Regions from separate parts of the Ruminococcus sp. RTP21198st1_G1_RTP21198_201120 genome, predicted to be linked through region 2. Evidence: predicted binding sites of a transcription regulator. Region 2 holds the regulator's gene; the other holds the start of a gene.
What was found. The regulator HrcA, encoded in region 2, represses chaperone genes, less so after heat shock. The targets are predictions, from matches to a motif close to TGTTAGCACTCNNNNNNNNNGAGTGCTAACA.

Region 1: the regulator HrcA is predicted to act here: its motif matches at 1,553-1,583, upstream of htpG (molecular chaperone HtpG).

The regions. Positions count from the first base shown of each region.
Region 1 is NZ_JBCOMH010000017.1:51,305-54,707, forward strand. It holds gene htpG (molecular chaperone HtpG) at 1-1,497, opposite strand, end outside; gene AB5627_RS11450 (lysostaphin resistance A-like protein) at 1,750-2,775, shown strand; gene proS (proline--tRNA ligase) at 2,852-3,403, opposite strand, start outside.
Region 2 is NZ_JBCOMH010000010.1:55,735-59,137, forward strand. It holds gene AB5627_RS07965 (hypothetical protein) at 1-502, shown strand, start outside; gene AB5627_RS07970 (hypothetical protein) at 532-1,281, shown strand; gene hrcA (heat-inducible transcriptional repressor HrcA) at 1,533-2,561, shown strand; gene grpE (nucleotide exchange factor GrpE) at 2,584-3,156, shown strand; gene dnaK (molecular chaperone DnaK) at 3,220-3,403, shown strand, end outside.

The sequences.
Region 1 (3,403 bases), on a different contig from region 2:
CTTTTCTTCCTCTGTGTCAAGGTCGAGATCAGCGTCGCTTATGGACTTGAAAGGCTTGCCGTCATAGTTTATCATCACCTTGATAGCGAACTCGTCAACGTCCTGTGTAAAGTAAAGAACTTCATAGCCCTTATCCTTGATCTTTTCAAGCTGAGGGAGCATTTCGATCCTTTCCTTTGTTTCGCCGCAGGCATAGTAGATCTCTTTCTGATCTTCTTTCATTCTTGAAACATACTCTTTGAGTGTAACGTTCTTGCCGTCAAATGAGGACGGGAACATAAGGAGATCTTTCAGAGTTTCGTTTGCAGCGCCGTATGACTGATAAATGCCAAACTTGAACTGAAGCCCGAATACGCTGTAGAACTTCTCATACTTCTCACGATCGTTTTTCAGAAGCTTTGCAAGCTCGTTCTTTATGGACTTTTCAAGGTTCTTTGCGATTATCTTGAGCTGTCTGTCCTGCTGTAAAAGCTCACGGGAGATGTTCAGTGAGAGATCCTCAGAGTCAACAACACCCTTTACAAAGCTGAACCAGTCAGGAAGCAGGTCTGCACACTTTTCCATTATCATTACACCGCTTGAATAAAGCTGGAGTCCCTTTTCATAGTCCTTTGAGTAATAGTCAAAAGGCGCACGGGCAGGTATATAAAGCAGTGCGTCATATGTGGCAACGCCCTCGTTCTTTGAATGGATATGTGCAACAGGTGGCTCATAGTCGCCGAACTTCTCCATATAGAAGTTGTTGTAATCCTCGTCCTTTAGCTCGCTCTTGTTCTTCTTCCAGATAGGGGTCATGCTGTTAAGGGTTTCGATAGCCTTGTGTACCTCAGGCTCTTTACCCTCCTCATTATAATGAGTATGCTCGACTTCCATTCTGATAGGGAATCTGATGTAGTCAGAATATTTCTTTACAAGTGACTGTATCTGATACTGATCAAGATATGTTGAATACTTCTCGTCATCAGTATCGTCCTTGAGTTTAAGTGTGATAGTTGTGCCGACGCCGTCAGGCTTGTCACACTCTTCTATTGTGTAGCCCTCAACACCGTCAGATGTCCACTTGTAAGCCTGATCGCTGCCAAAAGCCTTTGTTACAACGGTAACTTCCTTTGCTACCATAAAAGTAGAATAGAAGCCTACACCGAACTGACCGATGATATCAACATCATCCCCAAGGTCATTGTCTTTCTTGAAAGCGAACGAGCCTGAGTTTGCGATAGTACCAAGGTTGTTTTCAAGATCTTCCTCAGTCATACCGATGCCGTTATCAGAAACTGTAAGCGTTCTGTTTTCCTTGTCGATAGCGATATTGATAGCGAAGTCGCTCTTTTTCATTCCCACAGAAGTGTCTGTCAGGGACTTGAAATACAGCTTATCAATAGCGTCGCTTGCATTTGAGATTATCTCTCTGAGAAAAATCTCCTTATGAGTGTAGATCGAATTGATCATCATATCAAGCAGTCTTTTGGATTCTGCCTTAAATTCTTTTGTCTGCATAAAATCTCGACCTTTCCTTAATAATATTTTACTTTCTTTGAATACTGTTCCATATAATTAGCACTCTATCTATTTGAGTGCTAATTATATTATACAACAAGGTTGATAAAATGCAATAGTTATCACAAAATTTCTCTTATTTATTTACAAATCCATAACATTTCATCACATACCTGACAAAATACCATTTGCAAAAGCACCATGTTGTGTGTTATAATATATAGATAAGACCGAACAAGGGAGGAATAATATTTGACTACCAAAAAGTCTGTTTCTCTGCTGACCCCTGAAAAACAGCAGGAAAAGAAACTTCTTACTATAGATTGCGTGAAAATTTCACTTCTGCTCATTTTATACAACCTGCTAAACAGGATATTCGCAGTGTTATTCTTTTACGTTGCATACACTTACCACTCAGGAAAATTCACTCTTAGCTACTCGGCAGTTCTCAGCTATCTGAAAAAGCAGACCGCTTTTATAAGTTCAACTACTTTTTCCATGACGGCAAATTTGTTTATCACTCTTATGAGCGTGCTTGTTTTTGGGATAGTTTTTGCTATACTTTTCCGAAAACGAGAATCAAGCTTCATAAAGCCGAAAAAAGGCACGGCAGTAAAAGGGTTAAAATGGTTTTCAGCCTGCTTTGTGATAAACATTCTGCTGTCACAGCTCATATCTATCCTCACGGGTATACTTGGTCAAAACGGAGTGACAGTTCCCACAAGCGATTTTTCCATTCATCAGCCCTCTGCCATTGCAGTAATAGTGCAGTTCTCATACGTTGTGATAATAGCCCCTATCGTGGAGGAATTTATCTACCGTGGAGCGATCCTCACGGCTCTAAGCCCATACGGAAGGGGTGCGGCGGTGCTTTTCTCAGCGCTTGCATTCGGACTTATGCATGGAAATATTCCTCAGGCGGCTTCGGCATTCGGCACAGGACTTGTTTACGCTATTATCGCCGCAAAGTGCGGCTCGATACTGCCAACAGTTATAATACACTGTCTAAACAATCTGCTTGCAAACTTCTCGTCCATATCTGATGCGATAGGACTTGAACACTATGAAACATTCATGAGCGTTGCTGAGATAGTCATAGGTCTGGTGGGCTTTATGGTTCTTTTCACAAGCCTTAAAAAGCTTATCATTGATGACAGCAAAAACGTGCTTACACCGAAAGAATGTCGCAGATACGTCTTTACAAACCCTGCCACTATAGTATATATGCTCTGCCTTATCATACCGATAATAAAGAGTCTTGTCCAAGCAAACAGCTAAAAATCACAAACAAAAAAACGGGTGACTGCCAATAACAAATTGACAGCCACCCGATATTTTTTATCCAAAAAGCCTATTAATAAGCCTTGCCCCAAAGCACCATATGCTTCGCAGGCTTTCCACAGCATACGCAGGTATCTGCTATCTCTTCCTGCTCGAACGGGATACATCTTGAACCTACTCCTGTGAGTTCCTTTACCTTATCCTCGCAAGCTTCATCGCCGCACCACATTGCCTTAACAAAGCCGTCGCCCTTTTCCTCAAGAGCCTTTGTTATCTCGTCAAGTGTCTTGCAAACATAGGTACGTCTTTCTCTGTTTTCAAGTGCCTTCGCATAAAGGCCATCATGAACAGCCTGAAGTCTTTCATTTACAGTTTCAACAAGCTCACCAAGCTTGCAGAATACCTTTTCTCTGTTGTGTCTTGTAACAAGCACACACTGATCGTTCTCAATATCCTTTGGACCAATTTCAAGTCTTACAGGAACGCCCTTCATCTCATACTGTGCAAACTTCCAGCCAGGTGACTGCTCTGAATCGTCGAGCTTAACTCTTATGCCTGCATTTTTAAGTGTGTTGTAAAGCTCGTTAGCCTTGTCAAGAACGCCCTCTTTGTGCTGTGCTATAGG
Region 2 (3,403 bases):
GGATATGGACATCTATAATATCGACGGAGTTATGTACACACTTGACAGCGAGTCAAAAACGTATTACACTGTTGATATGGAAGAATCTATCGACGACTTCAAGAGCGAGATAGGCTACGGCATTAACGACAGCTACAAGTTCATAAGCTCTGAAACAACTGACGACGGTCTTATCTGCGAAACTTTTGAAAGCACAGAAGATCCTGATATGGAGCTTGAATCAGGCGTAACTCTCGACACAAGCGATTCTGACGATTATTCTTTCACAACAACATTCAAGTATTACTTCAATGCTGACACAAAGGATATTGTTAAGATAGAAACTATCTCTGACGGCTCAACGACTACTGTTACAATAAACTCATTCACAACTGAAAACGTTGAAGTCAAGCTCCCTGACGATTTTGACAGTTGGACAGAACAGTCTTTCGATAAGGACACTGAAGATATCCCTTATGACGCTGAACTCGATGTTGAGTCAGGCGCTGAGTCAGCCGAGTGATTCTTGTCATTTTTCGGAGGCAAAATATTATGAACAAGAAAATGGTAACTATTATTGCAGCTTTGGCAATGTGTACAGCAATGGCAGGCTGCACTGGGAACGATACTGCAAGCTCTTCAAAGGCTGAAACAACTACTACAACAACGGCTGCCGCAGAGTCTGCCGCTCCTGCTGAAAGCACAGCAGACGAAAGCACAGCTGACAGCACTTCCGCAAACGCAGGCACAACAGATTATGACGTTGACGGTGATTTCAGAGCTTTCGAGCAGATGAAAGACAAGTATGAGGGCAACTATCTTGCGAACCTTACAGGTCAGATGTCAAACAACGGCACAAAGTATACTATCTGCATAAAGGACGGCAAGGCTTATCAGGCACTCACAGTTCAGGGCATGAAGTCATACACAGTTTGCCCTGGCGACGGAAAGCTTTACAACGTTTCAGAAGGCACGACCACCTACAGTATCGAGGACGACGACGGAAATCAGTGGAAGTCAGCCGACATACTTTTCGGTGCGACACTCGATTTTGACCACGCATATATTGACACAACAACAAACGTTGTTCACGAGTATTATAACCTCGACAGCAGTGTTTCAGGCGGTGAGGGTCAGATAGTTTACGGCTTTGACGGCGCTACATATGACCTTAAGCAGGTAGTTCTGCTCCCAGAGGGTGCTGACGAATCAAGCGCAGTTTACTTCACTGTAGATTCCATAGGCGAAGCAGACGACAGCCTGCTTACTGTTCCTGATCTTTCTGCTTATACAAAAGAATAATTTTATCTGATCTTTTTCCAACATCGGGCGGACAGACCACTGCGGTCTGCCCGCTTTTTTGCATTTTCAGCAAAGTGTTGTGCAATATGACGGAAAAGAAATTCAAATATTTTTAAAATTTGTGAGAAAAATAGTCTTAAACCCCTTGACAAAATCGTCAAAAGGGTATAAACTATACTTAGCACTCGAGAAGAAAGAGTGCTAACACTTAAATACAATAAGTGCTAACAAGAAGAACGGGTGGTGAGCAAATGGACGACCGCAAGCTGAAAATACTTTCAGCGGTAGTCAATGAATATATCGTAACTGGCGAGCCTGTAGGCTCAAAGGCGATAATGGCTCACGTCAAAGCGTCCTCAGCGACCATAAGAAATGAAATGGCAGAGCTTGAGAAGCAAGGCTATCTCGAACAGCCACACACCTCCGCAGGCAGAATACCAACATATAAAGGCTACAGGCTTTATGTTGACCAGCTCATGGAACAAAACCAGCTTACAGCAAATGAAAAGAAGATGCTGGATTCAATGATACCGCAGGAATATGTCACAGAGGAAGACCTTGTGAACAAGGCTTCAATGGCATTGGCGGATCTTACGAAATGTGCGGCGGTGGTCGCAAACGCAACGCCAAAGTTCTCGCTTATCTCAAAGGTAGAGGTAATACCTACAGGAAAGAGAATGTACGTTATTTTGATGATAACGTCCAACGGCTCTATTAAGAATAAGGTTTGCCGATTGGAGTTCGACCTCAGTCAGGATCAGCTTGAGTTTTTTGATAACTTCGTAAAGGAAAATCTCAACGGCGTGCCTATCGACAGTCTTTCGGACGCTTATCTTGAAAAGCTCACAGAAGCAATGGGAACGTACATGATGACCCTTTCACCGCTTGTTTCCGAGATAATGAAGATGACAAAGGAAATGAGCAGCGTGTCTATCAAAGGTCAGAGTAATCTTCTCACCTGCAAGGACTTCAACCAAAATGAGATAATAAGCTTTCTCGATAATCAGAAGGAGCTTAAAGGATTTATTGACGAAACGTTCTCAGGGCTTCACGTTATGTTCTCCCCTGAGCGTGACGGGTTTGTTATCCACAACTCCTCTATTATAACAGCTCCGTTCTCAAAGGACGGCAAAACAGCAGGTGCGCTGGGGCTTATAGGTCCTATGAGGCTCGACTATGCGAAGTTTATCCCATATCTCGAGTATTTCACAGGAAAGATATCGGAAATGATATCCGAAAAGCCACAAGAGCAAAACAAAGAAGATGACGAAAACGAATAAAAAGAAAGGCAGGCGGCGTAAATTGAGTAAGGAAACTGAAAAGGACACCGAGCTTGAAAAAGAGGAAAACACCTCTGCTGAAAGCGAAGAAGTGAAAGAAGCGGCGGATACCGCAGAAAATGCCACTGAGGATACAGAGAAAAAGGCGGAGGAGAGCGAAACAGAAAAGCTGAAAAAAGAGCTTGCCGAAGCAAATGACAAGTATCTCAGACTTATGGCTGAATATGATAACTTCAGAAAAAGAAGCGCAAAGGAAAGACTGGAGCTTACAGACACAGCAAAGGGAAATGTGATAAACGGCTTCCTGCCGGTGTTTGATAACTTTGAAAGAGCGTTAGGCACAGAAACTCAGGACGCAGTTTATAAACAGGGTGTTGAAATGATCTTCAATCAGTTCAGCGACGCTCTGAAAAAACTCAACGTTGAGGTCATGGAGCTTGCGGGCAAGGAATTTGACCCGAACGTTGCAACGGCGGTCAGCACAGTTGACGACCCTGACCTGGGTGAAAATATTGTGGCGCAGGTGCTTCAAAACGGCTACACCATAGGCGGCAAGGTAATAAGACACGCAATGGTAATAGTAGCAAACCCATAAACAAAGACATCGGGACTTAAGGTCTTGATATAAATTAAGTAAATTTTGAAAGGACTTGATCTTATGAGCAAAATCATCGGTATAGATTTAGGTACAACAAACTCTTGTGTAGCAGTTATGGAGGGCGGCGAAGCCGTTGTTATCCCTAACAGCGAGGGTGCAAGAACAACTCCGTCAGTAGTTGGCGTTTCAAAGAACGGCGACAGACTTATCGGTCAGGTAGCAAAAAGACAGGCTGTTACAAACT